Regions from separate parts of the Pseudomonas sp. VD-NE ins genome, predicted to be linked through region 2. Evidence: riboswitches for the same ligand, from Rfam matches in the RefSeq annotation. Region 2 holds a riboswitch; each other region holds the start of a gene.
What was found. A riboswitch is a leader RNA that binds a small molecule or an ion and turns the genes downstream of it on or off. The one in region 2 is predicted to bind cobalamin.
Positions count from the first base shown of each region.

Region 1: another riboswitch for cobalamin. It lies ahead of RMV17_RS11955 (ABC transporter substrate-binding protein); the one in region 2 lies ahead of RMV17_RS12360 (CbtB domain-containing protein).
Region 3: another riboswitch for cobalamin. It lies ahead of RMV17_RS16280 (TonB-dependent receptor); the one in region 2 lies ahead of RMV17_RS12360 (CbtB domain-containing protein).

Region 1 covers NZ_CP134772.1:2,697,892-2,705,742, forward strand. Annotated here, with positions in the region: gene RMV17_RS11950 (iron ABC transporter permease) at 29-1,033, opposite strand; gene RMV17_RS11955 (ABC transporter substrate-binding protein) at 1,042-2,055, opposite strand; cobalamin riboswitch at 2,199-2,393, opposite strand; gene RMV17_RS11960 (Ppx/GppA family phosphatase) at 2,436-3,371, opposite strand; gene phnX (phosphonoacetaldehyde hydrolase) at 3,715-4,542, opposite strand; gene RMV17_RS11970 (LysR substrate-binding domain-containing protein) at 4,617-5,486, opposite strand; gene RMV17_RS11975 (MFS transporter) at 5,497-6,792, opposite strand; gene psrA (iron-containing alcohol dehydrogenase PsrA) at 6,924-7,851, opposite strand, start outside.
Region 2 covers NZ_CP134772.1:2,801,422-2,809,272, reverse strand. Annotated here, with positions in the region: gene cobW (cobalamin biosynthesis protein CobW) at 1-572, opposite strand, end outside; cobalamin riboswitch at 670-882, opposite strand; cobalamin riboswitch at 1,932-2,154, shown strand; gene RMV17_RS12360 (CbtB domain-containing protein) at 2,278-2,475, shown strand; gene RMV17_RS12355 (CbtA family protein) at 2,487-3,185, shown strand; gene RMV17_RS12350 (cobalamin biosynthesis protein) at 3,182-3,595, shown strand; gene cobM (precorrin-4 C(11)-methyltransferase) at 3,677-4,423, shown strand; gene nfuA (Fe-S biogenesis protein NfuA) at 4,583-5,167, opposite strand; gene RMV17_RS12335 (acyltransferase) at 5,225-6,247, opposite strand; gene RMV17_RS12330 (fatty acid cis/trans isomerase) at 6,428-7,851, opposite strand, start outside.
Region 3 covers NZ_CP134772.1:3,634,592-3,642,442, reverse strand. Annotated here, with positions in the region: gene RMV17_RS16290 (ABC transporter substrate-binding protein) at 1-841, opposite strand, end outside; gene RMV17_RS16285 ((2Fe-2S) ferredoxin domain-containing protein) at 838-1,197, opposite strand; gene RMV17_RS16280 (TonB-dependent receptor) at 1,197-3,134, opposite strand; cobalamin riboswitch at 3,226-3,432, opposite strand; gene RMV17_RS16275 (hypothetical protein) at 3,599-4,105, shown strand; gene RMV17_RS16270 (autotransporter outer membrane beta-barrel domain-containing protein) at 4,056-7,433, shown strand; gene RMV17_RS16265 (saccharopine dehydrogenase NADP-binding domain-containing protein) at 7,549-7,851, shown strand, end outside.

The DNA of each region.
Region 1 (7,851 bases), 100 kb from region 2:
GTCAACCCGGAGCAACTCAGAACACTGCTCATCGCGCTGATCTCCGACCCACCAGAATCAGGGCAAACACCGGGGCACCGACCAGTGCGGTTATCACCCCGACCGGAATCACCTGCCCCTTGATCAGCGTGCGCGACAGCACATCAGCAGCAATCAGAAACACCGCGCCGCCCAACGCACTGGCCGGCAGCAGGCGTGCATGCCCGGTGCCAAGCAACAGCCGCGCGGCGTGGGGGATCACCAACCCGACAAAACCGATCGAGCCGACAATCGACACCATCACTGCCGTCACCAGCGCCGCGCAGCCAATCAACAAAATCTGCACACGTCGCACCGGAATGCCGAGAGACGCCGCCGAATCCGCGCCAAAGGTAAACGCATCCAGCGCCCGCCGATGCCACAGACACACGACCAACCCGAACACGGCCACCGGCACCGCCAACCACACCGACGGCCAACGCACGCCACCGAGATTGCCCAGCAGCCAGAACATGATCCCGCGTGCCTGCTCGGAGCTGGCCGAGCGGGTAATCAGAAACGCCGTCAGCGCATTGAACAGCTGCGAGCCGGCAATCCCCGCAAGAATGATTTGCCCGGTGCCGCTCGCCGAACCGCTGACCCGCGCCAGCAGAATCACCAGCACAAACGCTGTCACTGCGCCGGCAAATGCACCGACGGATAACGAGATCATTCCGGCGCCAACCCCGAGCAACGCCACCATCACCGCCCCGGTCGAGGCGCCGGCAGAAATCCCCAGCAGATAGGGATCCGCCAACGGGTTGCGCAGAAGCGACTGCAAGATCACCCCGCACGTCGCCAGACCGGCACCGCACGCGGCCGCGACCAGTGCGCGGGTCAAGCGGTAGTTCCAGACGATGCCTTCGTCGATAGGGTCGAGCACATGCCCGGCGCCCCACAATTTGTTCGCCAGCACTTGCACGACCACGCCCGGTTCAATCGAGGTTTCACCGATGGCCACGCCAGCAACTACGGCAATCAACAGCGTCGCCAGGGCCAGCAACGTACGGATCAGACTGGCACTCATTGCGACAGGTCATAGCCGTTGATGGCCGTGGCCAGTTGCTCAATGCCGTCGAACATGCGCAGGCTCGCCTGCATGGCCATGGCGTCGAGAATGATGATGCGGTTGTGCTTCACCGCGTCCATATTGCGCGTCACCGGGTCGCTGCGCAGGAAGGCGAGTTTCTTTTCATAGTCGTCAGCGGGGAAGCGTCGGCGATCCATGCGCGCGATGACCAGGAAGGTCGGATTAGCCTTGGCGATGGTTTCCCAGCCGACCGTTGGCCACTCTTCATCGGACTCCACCACGTTGCGCACGCCGAGGGTGCTGAGCATGAAATCGGGAATGCCTTTGTGCCCGGCCACGAATGGCTCGATGTCCATTTGTGCGCTGGAGAACCACACCAGTGCGCTGGCATCCTTGAGCTGTTTGCCTTGGGCGGTGGCGATCGATTTGGCGAGGCTGGCCTTGAGTTCATCATTGAGCTGCTGGCCACGCTCCTGCACATCGAAGATCTGCGCCAGTTGGCTCACGCTCTTGTAAATCGTGTCGATGCGGAACGGCGCCAGCCGCGTACCGTCGGCGCCGACGAGGTTGTCCTTGGCTTCGCAATCGGAAGGTAGCAGGTAAGTCGGAATCTTCAGTTCATGAAACTGCTCGCGGGTGCCGACCGCACCTTGCGGGCCGACCATCCATTCCAGCTCGACAGCCACCAGTTCCGGGCGCTTGCCGATCACCGATTCGAAACTCGGTTCGTTGTCGGCCAGGCGCTCGATCTGGTCGTTCTGCGCCTTGTATCTGGCCAATACATTGTTGAACCACAGTGACGTGCCGACGACTTTGTCGCTCAGGCCCATGGCGTAGAGCATTTCCGTGCCGGCCTGGCCGATGGTCACGGTGCGCGTCGGTGCGTGCTGGAAGGTCAGGGTGCTGCCGCAGTTTTCTATCGTCAGTGGATAGACAGTCGGTGCCGCCTGCGCCAGGGCGCCAAGGCTCAGGCCGGTGATGAGGGTGGCAATGCGGGGCAGCAGCATGGGGCAGTCTCCGAGGGAACCGTACGGGGAGCGGGAGAGTACGGATCGGAAACACATCTTCGAACGCAGTCAGGGCAACAGCGCAAGGCCGGGCAGTAAACAAAGACGCGCACGGCACGATGTCCTTCCCGGACACCCCGCCGGTTAGTAGTCACTGTGCCGGCAGGTCTCCTGACTGATGCGTCATCGCCTGGCTCCGGCCTTCCCGGGGTTCACCCAGTGGCAGTCGTGGAGCAGGCTCGGCACCTACAGTTGCGGGGGCAGTTCCGGTCAATGCTGTGCAAGCATCTCGGATTCCCTATTAGTCCCCTTCGGGAACCGACGGCGGCATGGTAGTCGATCGAGCCGCTGAAGGGGAGACGAATCTGCCGTGGCGAGGATTAGTGCTGGCTCATCAAACCGTGCAATACGCCCAAACGCAGACCCGGTTCTGACGGCAACATTTGTGCGATGCCGAACACTTTGAAGGCGGCCAGCATCAACACCAGACCGCCGGGCAAAATGCTCTGACGATGAGGTTGCAGCCCGGCCAGTTTCAGTTGCTGGACGTTGTTCACCTTCAGCAGAAGCAGCGACAGGCGCAGCAGTCCGCCGTAGGTGATGCCGTCCTGACCGTAGTCGTTGAGGCGATTGGCCTTGAGCACTTTAGCCAGCATGCGCGCAGTGCCGGACGAACCGATGGTTTGCTGCCAGCCCTGCGCACGATAGCGCCGGGCAACCTTTTCAAACTGCAGGATGGCGAAGCGTTCGGCCTCCTGTAGCGCGCCGGCAGACACGTCACCGCCGCGAAAGAAGCGCGTGCTCAAGGTGCCGCTGCCGATGGCGATGCTTTCGGTGAGCAACGGTTGCGAGCCTTGGCCGAGGATCAGCTCGGTTGAGCCGCCGCCGATGTCGACCACCAGGCGCAGGTCTTCAGCGCTTGGCAAGGCGTGGGTCACGCCGGCATAGACCAGACGCGCTTCTTCATGGCCGCAAATGACGTCGATGGGAAAGCCCAGATGCCGCTCGGCACTGGCCAGAAACAGCTGCGCATTGTCAGCCTCGCGCACCGCGCTGGTGGCCACCGCACGGACTCGGCCGGCCTCGAAACCGCGCAGCTTCTTGCCGAACCGCGCCAATGCTTGCCAGCCGCGATCCAGTGCCAAGGCATCCAGCGCGCCACCGTCAAAGCCCTCGGCGAGGCGTACCGGTTCGCGCAGGGTTTTCACTTCCTGAATCTGCAGGCCTTTTCGACTGCGCACTGACTGGCCGATCATCAGGCGAAAGGCATTCGAACCCAGGTCGATGGCGGCAAACAGCGAGGCGTCTTCTTTCATGGGAATCCTTGCAGAGCATCCGTCGCGAGGCTCAAGACGGTTTGCGAGGATTCTGCCGTGATCTTGATGACATCCTGATGACGGGGCGGGGGCGATCTAATGAATTTGGTGCTGTCATGACACTGTCATTATCCGGCGTCTATGCTGGGGCCAATACATCGCGTGTTCTTAAAGTTTTTGCTGCCATTTTTGGCAGCTTTTTTTTGCCTGCGATTTAGCTGTTGATCGTTCCCACGCTCCGCGTGGGAATGCCTCTAGGGACGCTCTGCGTCCAGTGACGCGGAGCGTCACGGGCTGCATTCCCACGCAGAGCGTGGGAACGATCAGGGGTAAGGGGGATGCGTCAGCAAACTTGCGGGGTTTCGCCCCGGGCCAGACGCGCATTGATGTCGTCAATCACTTCCGGCAGCTCGGCGATGGTGTCAATTAGATAATGCGGGCGCGAAGGCGCGAACATCTTGCCGATCCGCGCACGTTCTTCCGCCAGTCGATCCAACGGCAGCGCCTTGTATTGCTCGTAGGTCAGGCCCAGCGCATTGCCGGAGCAAGTCAACGCCACCGTCCACATACCGGCGGCGCGCCCTTCGAGAATCCCCGGCCAGGTGTCATCGACCTTTACGCACGCCGCCACGTCATCAATGCCCAGAGCAATCACGTTGGCCAGCGCCTGCGCCGGATATGGCCGGCCGTTGGGCACTTCATCGGTGGCGACGACATGGTCAGCGACGTAGCCATTTTCTCGCGCCAGTTCGACGACCTTGGCCATCACCACCGCCGGATAACCCGAGCAGGAGCCGATTTTCAAACCCTTGTCGCGCAATGCTGCAATGGCTTCGAGCGCGCCGGGAATCAACGCCGAATGCAGGGCGATTTTTTCGATCTGCAACGGCATGAAGCGCTCGTAGATTGCCGTGACATCGTCGTCACTCGGCAAGCGATCAAACGCTGCACGATAGCGCTCAGCGATCTGCGGCAGGTTGCACAGGGTGCGAATGTGATCCCACTTGCCCATGCCCATCGGCCCGCGCGCTTCTTCCAGCGACACGGTGACGCCAAACTCGGCAAAGGCTTCGACGAAAATCTGCGTCGGTGCAAACGAGCCGAAATCGACAACGGTGCCGGCCCAGTCGAGGATCGCGGCTTGCAGGTGAGTCGGTTGTTGGTACTGCATGGTCAATCTCCGTTTTCAGGTACGCGTGGGCCGTCCCTCGGCAATGAGGTAGGCGGTTCAAGGGTCAGTGCTGATCAGGTCAGCGGTGGATTCGCATCAAACAGTTCGGCAATCACTGGCCGGTTCCGGCGGATACCGAGGCAGCACAGGTGGTATTCGATAAAGAACGGGTGATCGACAAAGGTGATCGGCGTGGTGCCGGGTGTTTCGGCGTACTCGACGGCCGAGACAAAACCGATGCCGATGCCTTTGACGATCGCGTGGACGATGGCTTCGCGGCTGTTGAGTTGCATGACGCAATCGAGCTCGATATCGAGGCGCTTGCAGCTTTCTTCCACCAGTTGCCGGGTGCGCGCACTTTTCTCGCGCATCACCCATTTTTCGCCGCTGATTTCACTGATGTGTACCTGCGCCTGACTGGCCCACGGATGGTCATCGCGGACCACGGCGATGATTGGATAACGGTGATACAGCCGCGTATGGAAGCGCTCATCGAATTCCGACAAGGCCAGGATCGCTACGTCGATATCAAAGTTGAACAGCCGCGCCAGGGTGTCCTTTTCCGAGGAAAACGAAGTTTCCAGTTCGATATCCGGATGTCGCTGCATCAGCTCGTAGGTCAGGTTCATCGCGATCGGCGGCGACACCGCGCCGAGGCGCAGCATACCGGTTTTGCGTTGTTTGAAACTCTGCAGCAGTTGCACCGCTTCATCCTCCTGACCGAACAGGCCCTGAGTGATCGCGTAGAGCTTGTGCCCGGCGGCGCTCATTTCGATGTAGCGGCCACGGCGATGGAACAGCTCGACCGAGAAAGTGTTCTCCAGTGCGTTGACCTGTTCGCTGACGGTCGGCTGACCGACGCTGAGGTACTCCGCCGCGAGGGTAAAACTGCCGGTCTTGGCCACCGCATGAAACGAACGCAACCACTTGTGATACTGGTACATGCAAGTCCCGTCAGCGTCGAATGAACAATGCCACTGCCGCACTGCACAGGCAGGCGCTGGTGACCACTATGAAGATCAGAGACGTATTTGCCGTGGTGTCAAGCAGACGCCCGATCAGTGGCTCGGCCAATCCGGCGAACAGGTACGAGGAAAAGTTCATGATCCCGGTCGCGGTGCCGGCACGTTTGGCGCCAACCAGATCCGGGCACAGCGCCCAGAAACTCGAGGCCGGGCCGTAGACGAAGAAGCCGCAAAGGAACAACGCGATCAGGCCGATGACACTGTGTGGCGGCAGGCTCCACATCCACAGGCTGGTAGCAGCACCCAGCACCATATAGAGCATGATCGCCAGGTAACGCTTGGAACCGAACAGCTTGTCCGACACCCAGCCGTTGCTCAATGCGCCAACCGCCATGCCGACGGGGAGGGCGACGGTGATCCATTTCGGGTCGACCATGCTGTCGCCGCTTTTCCAGTTGGCGCCGAGAAAGTGCACCGGCACCCAGACGATCAAGCCGTAGCGCGCCGCGTTCTGAAAGCCCAATGACAGCGCGGCGATCAGCAGACGTGGGTTCCTCAGCACCGCTTTATAGCGTTGAGCCGAGGACTCGACTTCGCCATGTGCGGCCTCCTGATGTTTGTCGTCAGCGTTGGCCACACCGGTATCACCCACGGGCTCGAAGCCCAGATCCTGCGGGCGTTCGCGGGCAACCAGATAGAAAATGATCCCGCCGGCAAGCATCAGCAGCACCGGCAAACGGAAGATCCAGCGCCATTCCAGTTGCAGCACTTCGAGCACGACTATAGAGGTGACGTACGACAGAATCGACGCGCAACCGGCGGCGAAGGTGTAGAAGCCGTAGACCTTGCCGCGCTCGCCCGCCGCCCACCAATTGGCAATCAGCCGCCCGCCCGGCGCCCAGCCCAGTGCCTGAAAGTAGCCGTTGACGCCCCACGGCAGAATCAGACTGGTGAAACCACCGGCAAAACTGGTCACCCAGTTGGCACCGCACGACAACACCGCGCCGAGGGTCATGATGCGCCGACCACCGAATTTGTCGGCGAGGTTGCCATTGATGGCCTGACCAATCGCGTAGGCCCAGAGCATCGCCGCAGAAGCCCAGCCGAGGGTTTCCTTGCTCAGGCCGAACTCGGCCTGAATCCCCGGAATGGCAAAACCGAAGGTCTGCCGACCGGTGTAGAAAAACAGGTAACAGAACATCGCCGCCAGCAGCATGCGCCACTGGGCGACCCGGAACGAGGCAGAACGGACGGCGAGACCAGGCATGGTTTGGGCACGATTCATGATCTTTTCCTTATTGTTGTGGAGTCCCGTCGTTTGTCGTCGGCGGGTGCACTCTTTTTCGGTGCGTCAGGAAATCACCGCAGCGTTGTACGCCGCCGGCTGTGCTTGGGTCGTTCAGTTTTCGGGCGACGTCAGGCGGCTTGCGAACCGATGAAGTTCTTGCCGCGGGCGCCCTGCATCGCGAGCTGGATGATGGCTTCGGCGTCCTTGGCCGAGACGCCGTAATCGGCAAACTCGGTCTTCACCCCGAGGCTGTGCAGGAACTCGCGCAACTGCTGCTGGGCTTTGCCCAGGTCCGCGCCGAACAACCGTTGCAAGGTGCGGTCACGAGTGGCGTCATGGCCCCAGGCCAAACCCAATACAAGCGGCAAGGTGAAGGAGCAGGCGATGCCGTGGGGCAAGCCGTGACGCAAGGTCATCTCATAGGAGATCGAATGCGCCAGCGCGGTTTTGGTGTTGGAAAACGCTAGCCCGGCCTTGAGCGCAGCGAGCGCCATGCGGCTGCGCAAGTCGTGACTGGAGAGGTCTTTGTGCAGGCGCGGCAGGCATTCGAGAATGTCCTCGATCGCGGAAATCGCGAAGGTGTCCGAGACCGGGTTGGCGTTCACGTTCCAGATCGCCTCCAGCGCGTGGGACAGTGCATCGAGACCGGTGGACACGGTGACACTGGCCGGCACGGTGAGCATCAGTTGCGGATCGATGATCGCCACGCGAGGCCAGGTGCAATCCAGATGCAGCGAATATTTCTTCTGGCTGGCGCTGTCCCAGATCGTCGCCCACGGCGTGACTTCGCTGCCAGTGCCGGCGGTCGTCGGTGCGGCGATCAGTTGTTTGCAACGGGCCGGGGTGAACGGTTTGCCGCTGGACAGCAGGCTCAACAGTTCATCGAAGCGGCCGGATTCGGTGCCGACGATCAACGCCTTGGCGGTATCGATGACGCTGCCGCCACCCACGGCGAGAACCACGTCACAGTCGCCGGCGTGCTGCCAGAAATGCTCGTAAGTGCTGCGCAGATGGGCGACGTCGGGGTTGGGCTGGACGTCTTCGACAATGTAGATC
Region 2 (7,851 bases):
TGGTCGGCCTTGTTGAGGATGACGAGGTCGGCGCTGGCCAGTTGGTCGGCGAACAGTTCGTGCAGCGGCGATTCGTGATCGAGGTTCGGGTCGAGTTTGCGCTGAGCATCGACCTGATCCGGGAACGCAGCGAAAGTGCCAGCGGCCACGGCCGGGCTGTCGACCACGGTGATCACCGCGTCAACGGTGCAGGCACTGCGGATTTCCGGCCACTGGAAGGCTTGCACCAAAGGTTTTGGCAGGGCCAGACCGGAAGTTTCGATGAGGATGTGGTCGAGATCGCCGCGACGCGCGACCAGTTCGCGCATCACCGGGAAGAATTCTTCCTGAACGGTGCAGCACAGGCAGCCGTTGGCCAGTTCGTAAACGCGGCCGGTGGCTTCTTCTTCGGTGCAACCGATGGTGCATTGCTTGAGAATTTCACCGTCGATGCCCAACTCGCCGAACTCGTTGACGATCACCGCGATGCGGCGGCCCTGAGCGTTGTCGAGCATGTGCCGCAGCAGTGTGGTTTTGCCCGAGCCGAGGAAGCCGGTGACGATGGTGACGGGGAGTTTGGCCAGTGTTTTCATCGGTATGCCCTTTGGCAAGCGGCGGGCATACGGGACGAGAACCGGCAACGCGCGTGCGCGCCGGAAGCGTTCGCCACCGGATCACCCCGCCCGGTTGTAGTGAGAATCTGTGCGAGGCAGGTCTCCTGGCTGACGGTGTTCAGGCGTTGGGCCTGGCGTTTGCTGCGCCTTCCCGCTGGCTCATAAGTTGAGCTGGCAGTGGCGTGGCAGCGAACAGCACCGTTCACAGTTGCGGGGGCAGCCGCGGCATTGACCGCGTTCCCTTCTTAGCTTCGGCGTGGGCCGAAGAACCTCGAAGGCGCAAGGCTACGCATGGCTTGCTTATGGGTCAATGGGGTTGGGGTTTGGTTATGTGAGCATATCCTTTGCTGCGGGTGCCGCCGCTGGCGGTTTCGCTCTTACAGCGACTCACTTTTCCAGACGCCGAAAAGTAAGCAAAAGGCTTTGCCCCGGCGTACGGCACTTCGCTGAGGCTCAGTGTTCCCTCACTACGGTGTCCATCCGGGGGCATCGCCTACGGTTTGCTTCGCTGCACCTCCTCTCGATGTGTTCGACTTCGTCGAACGGCGCTGCGCGCCTACCCCCCGGATGAACACCTTCGCTCGGCCTGCCGAAGGGGCAAAAAAGCCAGATCAAAAGCCAGATCAAGAACCAAAGCCAGATCAAGAGCCCCTCACCCTAGCCCTCTCCCAGAGGGAGAGGGGACTGATCTCGGTGTTTGGGGGAGGTACGCCGACGTGCGATACCGAGTCGAACTCAGGCTTTGAAAAGCAAAAATCACAAGCCAGATCAAAAGCCCCTCACCCTAGCCCTCTCCCGGAGGGAGAGGGAACTGATTGAGGTGTTTGGAGGAGGTACGCCGACGTGCGATATCGAGTTGAACTCAGATTCTGAAAAGCCCACAAATCGGCTCCCTCTCCCTCCGGGAGAGGGCTGGGCGGGCGGCGTTCCGATGAGGGGAGAATTCACCACAAAACCAAAGCCGAACACGCTGTGCTCCTCACCACTCAATAGGCCGAGTGTCAGCTCGCCTGCTCTTGATCTTGATCTCGGAGCCCGTCGGCAGGCTGAGTGGAGGGATTGATCCGGGGGGGGGAGCGTAGCGACCGTTTGGCGCAGCCAAACACATCGAGAGGAGGTGCAGCGAAGCAAACCGTAGACGATGCCCCCCGGATCAATCCCGGAGCGAAGGAACCCCGAGCTTTAGCGAGCGGGCCGAACGTCAGGGCAAAGCGTTTTTGGTTACTTTTTAGGCGTTTGTAAAAAGTGACCCGCCGTAAGGGCGGAACCCTAAGCAGCCGTTACCGCAGCAACGGATATGCCCCCCATTCATTGACTCAAATCCCCGCCTCATGCTCTCCTACACAACTTGTTACGGGTGCCCTTCACAGGGTGAAACGGGAAACCGGTGAATCATGTGCTTTACTCAAGCCCATGTCAGTCCAGTGCTGCCCCCGCAACGGTAAGCGAGCGAAGCGTCAAAACCACTGTGCCAGTGCGGCATGGGAAGGTGACGCTTGCAGGTCGGCCTGACGCCAACCCCTCGTGAGCCCGGAGACCGGCCCGCAACACACAGCCCGCACCTTGTGCGTCGCTGAACATAACAAACCCGCGGTGGGCGGGCGCTGTTCGAACCTCTGCGAGCCCGACCCGCAGGGGTTTTCATGCGCTCAAATCACCCGCTGACACTCCAGAGGGAAGCGCCATGTCGATCATCAGCAGCACCGGCAGCAACACGGACAAAATCACCAGCACCGCCACCCTGAGCCAACGCCTGAGCGCCGCGATCTTTGCGTCGATCCTCGGCGCCAGCCTGGTCTACTTCGCCGGTTTCTCGCACATCGAAGCGGTGCACAACGCCGCCCACGATACCCGCCACAGCGCCGCGTTCCCGTGCCACTGAGACCTGCCGACATGATCAAGCGTATTGCGCAAACCGCAGGTTTCACCGGTCTGCTGGCCGCCCTGCTCCTCACCCTGCTGCAAAGCTTTTGGGTCTCGCCGCTGATTCTGCAGGCGGAAACCTTCGAGAAGTCCGAGCCGGTGGCGGTTCACGAACACGCCGCTGGCGTGGCTGCGCACACCCACGATGCCGACGCCTGGGAGCCGGAAGACGGCTGGCAGCGCGTGGTTTCGACCACGGGCGGCAATCTGGTGGTGGCCGTCGGTTTCGCCCTGATGCTCGCCGGCCTCTACACCCTGCGTGCACCGACAAAAACCTCGCAAGGTCTGCTCTGGGGTCTGGCCGGTTATGCGACGTTCGTGCTTGCGCCGACCTTGGGCCTGCCGCCTGAACTGCCCGGCACCGCTGCAGCCGATCTGGCTTCGCGGCAGACGTGGTGGATCGGCACGGCCGCTTCGACCGCTGCCGGCCTGGCTCTCATCGTGTTCAGCCGCCACTGGCTGATGAAGATCCTCGGCGTGGCCATCCTCGCCGTGCCGCACGTGATCGGCGCGCCGCAACCGGAAGTGCATTCGATGCTCGCCCCCGAGGCATTGGAAGCTCAGTTCAAAATCGCTTCGCAGTTGACCAACGTGGCGTTCTGGCTCGCCTTGGGCCTGATCAGCGCCTGGTTGTTCCGCCGCAAAAGCGCTGGCCAATACCACGCATGACCGATGACAGCGCAGCGCCGACCTTCGTGGTCGGTCTGGGCTGCCAGCGCGGCTGCCCGGCCAGCACGCTGCGCGCGTTACTCGACCAAGCCTTACAGGCGCATCGCATAGAGCTTGAAGCGGTCAAGGCATTGGCCAGCATCGACCTGAAGCGCGACGAGCCGGGCCTGCAAGAACTTGCCACGCAACTGGCCCTGCCCTTGCTGTACTTCAGCAGCGAAGAACTGGCCAGTTATCAGCAACGACTCAGCCACCATTCGCAAATTGCCTACGAGCGCACCGGTTGCTACGGCGTGGCGGAAAGTGCAGCGTTGGCACTCGCCGAACAGCTGATTCAGGCTCCGGCAAAATTGCTGATTTCCCGGCAGAAATACGCTCAGGCCACGTTGGCATTGGCCGGCGCGGCGTAAAATTCCGATAATCCCCGCCATTGATCATGAGCGTTGTTCATCTGCAACGCGGTTGTGCCCTCTTTTACTCAGGATTCAACGATGACCGTCTACTTCATCGGCGCCGGCCCCGGCGACCCGGAATTGATTACCGTCAAAGGCCAGCGGCTGATCCGCAGCTGCCCGGTGATTATCTACGCAGGCTCGCTGGTGCCTGCTGCAGTACTCGATGGCCATCAGGCGGAAATGGTGGTGAACAGCGCTGAACTGCATCTGGAGCAGATCATCGAACTGATCAAGACCGCACGCGCCAAGGGTCAGGATGTGGCGCGGGTGCATTCCGGCGATCCGAGTCTGTATGGCGCGATCGGTGAGCAGATCCGTTATCTGCGCGAGCTGGATATTCCGTTCGAGATCATTCCGGGAGTGACGGCAACGGCAGCCTGTGCGGCGTTACTCGGTGCGGAGCTGACGTTGCCGGACGTGTCGCAAAGCGTGATTCTGACCCGCTACGCCGACAAGACCGCGATGCCGGCAGGCGAAGAGCTCGGCAGTCTGGCGCAGCATGGTGCGACGATGGCGATTCATCTGGGGGTTAACCATCTGCAGAAGATTCTGGCGGAACTGCTGCCGCATTACGGCGCGGACTGCCCGATTGCGGTGATTCACCGGGCGACGTGGCCGGATCAGGATTGGGTGGTGGGAACGCTGGCGGATATCGCCGGGAAGGTCGAGGCCAAAGGGTTTCGGCGTACGGCGTTGATTCTGGTTGGGCGCGTTTTGGGCAGTGAGGTGTTTAGCGAGTCATCGTTGTATCGCGCTGGGCATGCTCACCTCTATCGCCCTTGAAGGCCCTTTCGCGAGCAGGCTCGCTCCCACATTTGACCTCATTCCAAAAGTGGGAGCGAGCCTGCTCGCGAAGGCGTCAGTACATTTCATCCATAAAAAACTCACCCATAAAAAAACGGCGCTCACGGGGCGCCGTTTTTCATGTCCGCAGCGAACACCTTAGTAGTAGGCGTTTTCTTTCTGCGTGTGGTCGGTCACGTCGCGAACGCCCTTCAGCTCAGGAATGCGCTCAAGCAGAGTGCGCTCGATGCCTTCCTTCAAGGTTACGTCCGCCTGGCCGCAGCCCTGGCAACCGCCACCGAACTGCAGCACGGCGATGCCGTCTTCAACCACATCGATCAGGCTGACCTGACCGCCGTGGCTGGCCAGCCCCGGGTTGATTTCGGTTTGCAGGTAGTAGTTGATGCGCTCATTGACCGGGCTGTCGGCGTTGACCATCGGCACTTTGGCGTTTGGCGCCTTGATGGTCAGCTGGCCGCCCATGCGGTCGGTGGCGTAGTCGACAACGGCGTCATCGAGAAACGCTTCGCTGAAGTGATCGATGTAAGCGGTGAAGCTTTTCAGCCCCAGCGCGGTGTCTTCAGGTTTTTCTTCGCCCGGCTTGCAGTAGGCAATGCAGGTTTCGGCGTACTGGGTGCCAGGCTGGGTGATGAAGACGCGGATGCCGATGCCCGGGGTGTTCTGCTTGGAGAGCAGATCGGCCAGGTAATCGTGAGCGGCGTCGGTAATGGTAATAGCGGTCATGGAAACTCCTCGCAGGCTTGGGCGCAGTTTACGCCAATCGTTGCGCCGGACAAAGTCCTAGTATTTTTGTCGGGAAAGATTCTCGTCCGCCCCGTCGTCGATCCGCGCCTTGAGCCAGCGATAGCTGCGTTTTTCCACCCATTCGTAGCTCAACCAGGAGCCAACGCCGATGGCCAGCGCGCACACGACAAACATCAAATACGGGTTGATACCGTAGCGCCGCGCGATAAAACCACCCGCCGACAACACCAGAACGTGCATCAGATACACCGAATACGAGCAATCGCCGAGCAGTTTGAGCACGCGACTGCGCTCGACATACCGCTCCAGCGCCATGCAGGACAACACCAACACCGCACTGGGCAAACCCCAGTTGAGCAACCGCGGCGCCGGTGCCAAATGATAGATCGTCAGCAGTGCCGCGATGATGCCAGCCAGCGGCAACCATAAACCGGCGCCGATCCAGCCCCGGCGATAGAGCATGCCAATGCCGATCCCCAGCAGAAACTCGTAAACGATGTCCGAGCGATAGAACGCGCTGACCCAGCCGAACCCGGTCCAGGCCTGACACACGGCAAACAACAGCGCCGCGACCACCAACAACCGCACCTGCAAGCGAAACAGCAGCGCCCAGGCAAACAGCAGGTAGAAAAGCATTTCGTAATTCAACGTCCAGCCGACATTCAACGTCGGATAGATGCCGTAGCCGCCGGGATTCTCGGTAGGAATGAACAGCAACGACAGCAACAGATGGCCCCAGTCCACCGTCTGATCCGGCAGTAACGGCTGGGCGAATACCACCAGCAGTGCCATCAACAGCGTGTAAAGCCAGTACGCCGGGACGATGCGAAAAAGCCGATACAGCAGGAAACGCGCGGGCGGCAGCGCTTTGTTTTCGGTCGAGAGGAAAATCACCAGACCGCTGATGACAAAGAAGATGTCGACGCCCACCGCGCCCTTGTCGATGAACAGCTGCCCGATCGGCCCGCGTGCCTGGAAGTCGAAGAAAATCTGCATGAAGTGATGGCAGACCACCGCCCACGCTGCAAGCGCACGCAGGGCTTGCACTGAAATCAACATCGCCCGCTCCTGCTCACAGTCTCTAAAACACCACTGAACCCTGTGGGAGTGGGCTTGCCCGCGAAGAGGCAGTCACATTCAACATTGATGCTGGCTGACACTCCGCCTTCGCGGGCAAGCCCGCTCCCACAGGAAATGAGGATTGCTCAAAATCTGTGACAGCAGGCCAATCTCAAACGATCAAAGATTCTCGTAGCGGTTCATGTCCAGCACGCCCTCTTCCACCGGGTCGGTTTCGTGCAGATACTGGCTCAGATCATGGAAATAGAACCAGAATTGCGGATGACTGCGACGGATTCCCCAGCGTTCGACGATTTTCTCGAAGCGATTGGCATCCTTGGCGTTTTCCATGGCATCGACAAATTCAGGCACTTGAGCGGCAGGGATATTGAAGATGAAATTCGGATAACTGCTGAGCACGCCCGGATAAATCGTGAGGGTGTCCAGCCCAGGCTGATAGCGCAGTGATTCACCGAGCAGGAACGCTACGTTGCTGTGCGCGCGGTTGCGCATCAGGCTGTAGACCTCGCGTTTGCCGCTGGCGGTTTCAATGCGCAGCATCGTTGCTTCCGGCAACTGATCGATAACCTTCAAACCGGCCGCCGGACGCGAAGTCAGGCGGCTCAGCGCCTGCTCGGCATTTTGCAGCGCCGGGTCGATATTCGGCCGCGAGCAGTAGGCGCCATCGCAGCGATTGATTGGGTCCGGGCGCGCATTGAGATCGCCGTAACGCGCCAACAATTGCATGGCGAAGTCGTATTTCGGGTTTTTCTCATCGAGCTTCAGCGCGGTCGGTTTGTCGTCATCGATCGCCTCATAATCGAGCCACATCTTGAACTGGCCGCTGCTCTGGTACCAATCGTCGAGGAAATCCTCACGAGAGTCGGCAGGCATCAGGCGCAGGAAGTTTTGCTCGGCGCCGTTGCGGATCAGGTCGAAATACAACCGGGTTTGCGCCTGATGCGAGACGTTGCCAAACACGTCGAAGTTGACTGCCAACTGGTAATAGGTGCGTTCGAGCAGCGGATAGTCAAACAGCCACATCGTCTGCGGCACCTCGCCAATCAGGCCTTTGGTCACCGAAGCGCTGTCGAAGTGACGGAAAATACTCAGCAACGCGTTGTCATTGCCGGCCCACAGGGTCGACCAGCTCGGGGCCGGGAGATCGGCGTAGCTGTCGCGGCGCAGGGCCTCATATTCATTGCGCTTGTCGCGGTAGTTGCGCCACAGGCTCAACACACTGCCGACATCGTCGTTCTGCCCGGGCATGGCCAGCAACGGCGTGGCCTGGCCGCGATAGTTCGGGTCGGTGATATAGAGGTCGTGTTCCGGCGCCTGGAACAGCGCCCAGAAGTTGTCACGAATCACGTCGGTCGCAATCTGCCCACGGCACACCGGGCCGCGAATAAAGGTGCGGACAAAGTATTCGGCGTTATCGAGCATGAACTGATAACGCGCCTGCGCCGGAATCGCTTCGAACGTGGCAAATGGATTGGCGCGGCTCTGCGGGCCGTAACCGGGCAGCGCGTTGACCTGCCAGTTGCCGCTATAAAACAGGCTTTTCACCCGCGCCATCTTCGCCGCGCTCAGCGGGTAGGTGATGT
Region 3 (7,851 bases), 830 kb from region 2:
GGGTGAAGGGGATGTCGATCATTCGGTTCTCGCGCACCGCGCGCAGTTGTGAGAGCACCGGATCGTGGGTCAACAGGTAGCGTTTGCGACTGGCAGGTGACCAGTCGGCGTCGGCCAGCAGGATCACGTCCGGGTCGCTGGCCAGCAGGGTTTCGCTGTTTACCGTGACTCGATAGAGGTTGATGTCGGCGAACACATTGCGTGCACCAACGGCGGCCAGCAGCGGAGTGACAAATCCGCGTCGGCCTTCGCTGTCGAGGCCTTTGACTTCGCTGTCGAGATAGAACACGGACAATGGTTTACCCGCACCGGCCAAGGCTCGGGCGCTGGCAATGTCCTTTTCCATGGAGTCGATCAATGCTTGGGCTTTTTGCTGCTGGTGCAGCAGCTTGCCCAGCGTCAGCAAGTCATTGCGTACATGCGCGAAATAATCCAGCGAATGCCCGTTGCAGGCGGATTCCAGCAGATACGAACCCACGCCATTGCGCGCCAGTCCCGAGCGTGAGGTCACCCCGTCGCCGAACGCCGTGGCAAAACCGCCGATAACCAGATCCGGCTTCGCAGCGTAAAGCACTTCGCTGGCCGGGTACTGCCGCGCGATTACCGGCACGCCGAAATACGCGGAGGGCCGCTGCCCGGCCTCGGTGTCATCCAGATAGGCCACGCCGACCAGCGCTGGCCCGGCACCCAGTGCCAGCACGAGATCAGCCGCATGCTGATTGAGCGCGACGATGCGCGAAGGCTGAACCGCGCTCCATTCTTCGCCGCAATTGAGGTAATTGTCGGCGAGCACAGGCGTTGAGCCGAGCAGGGCGCCAAGCATATACAGGATCGATCTCATCCCCGCGCCTTGATCAGCAAATCCGCAACCACTTCACCGCCCACCAGATGCCCTTCGACCAGCCGCTGCACATCTTCATGGCTGCGCACGCCATACCAGCAGCGTTCCGGATACACGGTCACGATCGGCCCCAGATTGCACGGAAACTGGCAGTGCGTGCGTGTCAGCAAAACGCCGCCCGGCGTCTCGATGCAATCGTGCTCCAGCAGGTGCCGGCGCAAGGTTTTCCATAACTGCAAGGCGCCGCGCTGGGTGCAGCGCGGGCCGGTGCAGAGGAATACATGGCGCGCATGCTCGGGCACATGCGACCAGTCCGGGTGGCTGTCGACGCCGTCGATGGTGGTGATCTCACTCATCAGAAGCGGTACGTGTAGCGCACTTCGGAGGTGAACGGCCGGCCGAGGTTGTCGACGTTACTCGAGCGACTGGTGACGTAATCGCGATCGAAGAGGTTTTCCACCAGCAGGCTGACGCGGTGTTGGTGAGCATTGTCGAGGTAGCGATAAGTGTCGGCGTCGACCACTGAATAATGGCCGTATTCAACTTGCTTCGAGCTTTTGATGTCGCGGATATAGCGGATCGCACCGCCAACGCCCCATAGGCGATTTTCCGCTTCATAACCCACGCGCGAACGGGCGAAGAAGCTCGGGATGTCATTGATCGTCACACCCGTGCGCGATTCGGTGAGGTTGCGGGTCATGTCCGCTTGCAGACTCCATTGATCGTTGAACGCCAGTTTCGCGTCGGCCTCGAAACCGCGCATCTGGATCGTGCCTTCACCGTTGACCCACTGAATGCCGTCGAGGGTGATCAAGTCGTCGATCTTGCGTTTGAACAGGGTCACGCTGGCGCTGAATTCGCGATCCAGCAAAAAGCCTTTGTAGTCGACACCCAGCTCCGCGTTGCGGCTTTTTTCCGGTCTCAGGTTGCGGTTGCCGATCTCGTCGCCCGGCTCGTTGACGAACAGTTGCTCGGCGTTCGGCAGTTTGTAGGCGCTGCCGTACTGACCGCGCACCGACCAGTTGTCGTTGAGGTCATACAGCGAAGTGAGCATGCCGACCGTGGCACTGTCGCCGCCGCTCATGCCTTCGTGACGCACGCCGATGCTCGGGTGCCAGTCGGGCAGGGCGTCGATCTGCGGACGCAGTTGCGTGTAAAACGCATGGGCTTCGGCCTTGTCGTTGTCGATGATCAGCACATCGTCCTGTCCCTTGAACCATTGGTTGTCGGTGCCGAACACCAGCACATGGCCGCCGGGCAGTTCAGCCTTGCCTTCGGCTTGCACACCCCAGTCGGTGAAGCCCCAATAGTCGTTGTGGTTGATGACGTTGGTGTCGCCACCGGCGACGTTGTTGACGCGCGTGTAGCGGGTGTCCCAGTCGTTGATATGCCCTTTTACGAAATAGCTCAGGCGCTCGTTGATGTTCTGCTCGAAGGTCGCCGTGGCGATCTGCTGCACGCGGTCGTTGGTAGTCTTGTGATTGTCGATCGGACGGGCGAAGTCGAGGTTGGCGTCGGCGTACTGGTAGAACAGTTCCAGTCGCGAATCATCGCCGAACGACTGAATGGCCTTGCCGCCGAACGTGGTGACTTCGTAGGCGCGGTTCTTCTCGCTGACGTTTTTCATGTCGCGGTTGCGATACGGCTGGTAACCGTCGGAGACGTTGTGGCTGACGTACGCCAGCAGACCGAGATCGCCAAAACCGTTCGTGAAGATGTTCTCGACCCGAGCGTCTTCGGTGGTGCCGCCGAAAGTGTCCACACCGAGGTTCACTTCGCCGGAGGCTTTGCGCGATTGCGGGCTGCGGGTGACGATGTTGATCACACCGGACACGGCTTGGGTGCCGAACAACAGGCTCTGGCCGCCCTTGAGCACTTCGATGCGCTCGATGGCATTGGCCGGCAGGGTGTCCAGATAGAGGCCGCCGTACAGGCGATTGTTCAGGCGCACGCCGTCGAGCAGGATCAGCGTGTCGTCATTGCGCCCACCGAGCAACGAATAAGTGCCGTAGTCGAAAGGACCGTTTTTCGGCGCCACATACAAGCCGGGAATGAACATCTGCATGACGCGGCTGACATCGGCGCTGGGGCCTGCGCGTTCGATCTGCTCACGGGTAACGATCTCGACCTTGCTGCCGAACTTCGCCATGTCGGCGACGGTGGTGGATTCCACCGACGGTGCAGAAACGATTTGCTGGTTGAGTTCCAGTGGCGCGTCATCGGCCAGCAGCAGCGGGCTGAACAGGCAGCCAAGGAACAGGGTTGGAGCAGAAGTGTTGAAAGGTCGAATCATTGTCTTCTCGAAAAGGATCTTCGCAGAAGAGCATGCAGGAGAAGGCATCGCGCACAGCCAATACCGGCCCATGCCCGCCCACCGCAGGATTTTGCCAAACGAAATTCCAGGCCGGTCTCCGGGCTCGCGCGTATCGAGGCTTTCACCTTCCCATGGCCGTTCGGCCACAGTGGTGTATCGAAAGCATCACGCGCATACCGTTGCGGGGGCAGCACCGGACTTGTTCGAAAAGAACGTACCGGTTTCCCGTTTCACCCCATGCACGGCGGCATGGGACACCTGAAACTGGGCGGCATCTGAACATTCGACAGACCGTTCGTCAACTTGCCGGTACCGACTCTCGAACCGCGAATTACCAACTTTGGAAATAACTACTAAGGTCAATAGCGGTCATCACAACGCAATATCGCGCGGCGTCGACAGGCGTGAGGGATACGCCAGGCACGCTGAACAGGGAGGTTCTCATGCACGGTGCCAGTAGCCATTATCACGGTGGGCACGCCCCGCATTTCATTCGCAACGCATTACTGGTCGCCATGGCCAACACCCTGATGTTCGCCGATGCGCAGGCCGCGTGCGGGCCTTTGGCGGCGGGTGCCTACAACGTCTCGCAAACCTGCTTGCCTGCCTCCGGTGTCGATGCGTCGATCAGCACTCAGACGGGCACCACCATCACCACCACCGCCGGCTCCTCGTTGAACAGTCGTGGCAACAATGCCAACACCACGCTGACACTCAGCGGCACCACGGTGAACAGCACGCCACCCACGGCCGCCAACGCAGTGTTTGCCAATGTCATCGGCACCACCGGCAACGCCAGCCTGAGTGTCAATGGCGCCACCAACACGGTCAATGTCGGTGGCAGTGGCCTCGATGCGCTGGCGATAACCAATGCCGGCGCCGGGGCGTCGACGTTTTTCAGTGAGTTCCGGTACCACGCTGAACATCCTCAACACCGTGGTCGGCAATGAACACGACGGCATTGACATCAATGCCAGCGGCGGCGGGGCGATCAACCTGAATCATCAGGGCAATGGCCAGATCACCTTGCTCGGCGGCAACGGCATCTGGACCAAAGCCACGGGCAGTGGCGAGATCAACGTCAACGTCGGCAGTGGCGTGAGCATTCTGGTCAACAATGATGATGCTCTGTCGGCCGGATCTCCGATCGGCGACGAAACGTTGCCCACGGCGGGCATTGGTAACCATGCCGGCGTGCATACCCGCGCAGTCAATGGCAACACCACACTGATCAACGCGGCGAACGTGCAGAGCATCGGCATGAACGCTTTCGGTCTGTTTACTGAAGGTGGCAATGGCATTACCCGTCTCACCAACAGCGGAACGCTGACCACCAGCGGCCTCAACGGTTTTGGCATTCGTTCGTTTGCCACGGTCGGCAGCATCGCCATCGTCAACAGTGGCGCTATCACGACGACGGGCGGTGCCGCGCACGGTATCTATGCCAATGACAACGTCGGCGGCAGCGGTTCGATCAGCATCGAGAACAATGCCGCCATCAACGTCGGCAGCACGGCAAACACCGCCGGTTCGCGGGCGATCTACGTGATCAAGCGCGGCACCGGTGATGTCTCGATCACCGGTAGCGGCAACATCAATGTCCTCGGCGACATCAACACCACCCGGGCCTACGCGATCATTGTCAGCGCGGAAAACAACAATGTGCTGATCGATTACTCGGGTGATCTGTTTGCCAGTGGCTTTGGCGCGGGCGGTATTCGGGTCGACTCGACCGGGGGCAGCGTCCAGGTCAACTATCGCGGCAATCGCATCGAAACCCTGCACAGCAACGCCAACGGCATCTATGTCTCGACGCAGTCGCCGACGGGCACGGTCAACGTCAACGCGGGCGGCACCATCATCACCCATTCGAACGCCGGTTCGGGCGACGGCACGGGCATTGGCGCCTTTGGTATCCAGGCGCTGACGCTGGGCGGCGATGTGGGTGTCGTTTTCAATGGTCCGCTGATCGACGTCAACGGCCAGGGCGCGGCAATTCTCGCCGGCAATGCCTTCAACTCGGGCAGCGGGCTGGGCACCTTGAATGTCAGCAACAGCGGGGAATTGATTGCGCGGGGCAATGAACAGCGCGGCATCCGCACGCTGTCGGTGACTGGCGCGCAGAGCGTGGTCAACAGCGGCGCGATCCAGACACTCGGCGCGAGCAACAGTCAGGGCATTCTCGCCGCGGCCTCGGGTGCAGCGGATCTGACAGTCAGCAACAGCGGCGCGATCACCACTCGAGGCATTGGCTCGTCGGCGATCGACGCGTTGACCGAGGGCGGCAGCGCCACCGTGACCAACACGGCAACCCTTCAGGGCGGGCGAGGCGACAGCAGCGGCGTCGCCCTCGGCGGTGCGAGCCAGACGTTGAACAACTCAGGTGCGATCAGTGCGCTGAGTGATGTCGCCGTACGCGCCGATGCGACCACACCGGGCACGACGTTTACGCTCAACAACACCGGGCAAATGACCGGCGCCGTGAATGCCGTCAGCGCGGCCAGTTCAGTGGCCAACAGCGGCACCTGGACGCTGCGCAATTTTACTGACAGCAGTGGCACCCGCGATACCTGGGGCGTTGCCGTCAGTGATCTCGGCGCATCGGGCGCCAACAGCATCGATAACAGCGGTGTGCTTCGTCTGGCGGCGCAACCGGCGACGGGCATCGTCAACTTCAACCCCAGCGGCGCCTATCTGCCTCTGGGGCAAACGGCCAATAGTCCAACGTTGGGCGGCGCCGTGCAGGGGCAGTTGCTCGGTGTAAACCGATTCACCAACAGCGGCACGCTTGACCTTGCCGCCGGCAGCAACACCGTCGGCAATGTGCTGCTGATCAGCGGCGCCAACACCGCCGGCACCGATGGCGGTGGGGTGTTCGTGTCCAATGGCGGCAGGTTGCTGCTTAACACCACGTTGAATGGCGGTGGCGCGAACAGTCTCTCCGACATGCTGGTGGTGGATTCGACGACCACCGCCAGTGGCCGCACCACCGGCGTGATCGTGAGCAACGTCGGCGGCCAGGGTGAACTGACTCAGGGCAATGGCATTGCGGTGGTCGAACTGCTCAATAAAACCGAAGCCGCGAGTGACGCCAATGCGTTTCAACTAGCCCGGCGTGTCGTCGCCGGCCCCTACGAATATCGCCTGCAACAAGGTGCCGAGGATGGTAGCGGCAAGGACACCTGGTATCTGCGTTCGGACGCGGTGCCACCGGACGGTCCTCCCGGTCCTCCTGATCCTGATCCTGATCCTGATCCCGAGCCATCCCCGGTGCCGAATTACCGCCCGGAAGTATCGCTGTACGGCGCAGTCCCGGCGTTGGCGCTGGTCTACGGCCGGACGATGGTCGACACCCTTCACGAGCGGGTCGGTGAGGAACGTCTGAATCGCGGTGATCCGTTGCCCAAGGAAGACGAGTCGACCCTGGCGCCATCGATGGGCTGGGGCCGGGTGATCTACCGCAGCGGCAAACAGGATGGTGATCGCAAAAACGCCTTGGGCAACACGCCCGAATACAACTACGACCTGACGGCTTTTCAGGTCGGCACCGACCTCTACCGCAAGGATCGGCCCGACGGCAGTCACGAACAGGCCGGGCTGTCGTTGTCCGCCGGGACCATCGACGCCGGCGTCAGCCACTACACCCGGCGCGCCGCCGGTGAAGACACCTTGCGCGCTTACGGCGTTGGTGCGTACTGGACGCACTTCGGCCCCTCCGGTTGGTATCTGGACGGGGTGTTGCAAGTCAATCGCTTCGACATCGAAGCCAAACCCAACGACATGGCCAAACTGAAAACCCGTGGCTGGGGCTATACCGCGTCGCTGGAAAACGGCTACCCGTACGAAGTCGACAAAGACTGGTACATCGAGCCGCAATTACAGGCGATCTACAGTTACGTCGATCTGGACAGCAGTGATGACGTCGGCGCGAAAATTCGCTTCAAGGATGTCGACTCACTGATCGGTCGCGCCGGCGTGCGCATCGCCAAGGACTGGGACACCGAAGGCGTCGACAACAGCGCACGGCGCACCAACGGCTGGATCCGGCCGAGTATCTGGCATGAATTCAAGGGGCAGCCGAAAACCGAGTTTTCCTCCGAGTCGGGGTACATCCCGTTCGAATCCGACATCCAGGGCACGTGGGGCGAGGTCAATGTGGGGGTGGATTACCAGGCCAACCGGCGCACCACGTTCACCGCTTCGGCTGGCTATAGGCAGGGGTTCGATGGCGACAGCCATGGGTATGACGCGATGTTGGGGTTCAAGATCAATTTCTAGGGCATTCGGCTACACCGCTATCGCGAGCAGGCGAAGGCCTACATTGGATGGCTTGCTGACGTTCAGCCCTATATCCTTCCCGCCTGTTTGATGGACTGACTTAGGGAAGAATTGCATGCCGTTCAGGGTGATGGTGGTCGGTGGTTACGGAAACTTCGGCAGCATCGTGTGCCGGCATCTGGCGCTGACGCCGGACATTGGCCTGGTGCTTTCGGGCCGTGACCCGCGCAAATTGCAGCGCAAACTCGATGAGCTGAACAGCCAATCGGGCAACGTCTGCGAAGGCTGGTGCGGCGATGCCATGGGCGCGGAGTTCAAAGCCGCGTTGCGCGCGCTGAACATTCAGTTGGTCGTCCACACCGGCGGGCCGTTTCAGGGGCAATCCTACGCCGTCGCCGAGAGCTGCATCGACGCTGGT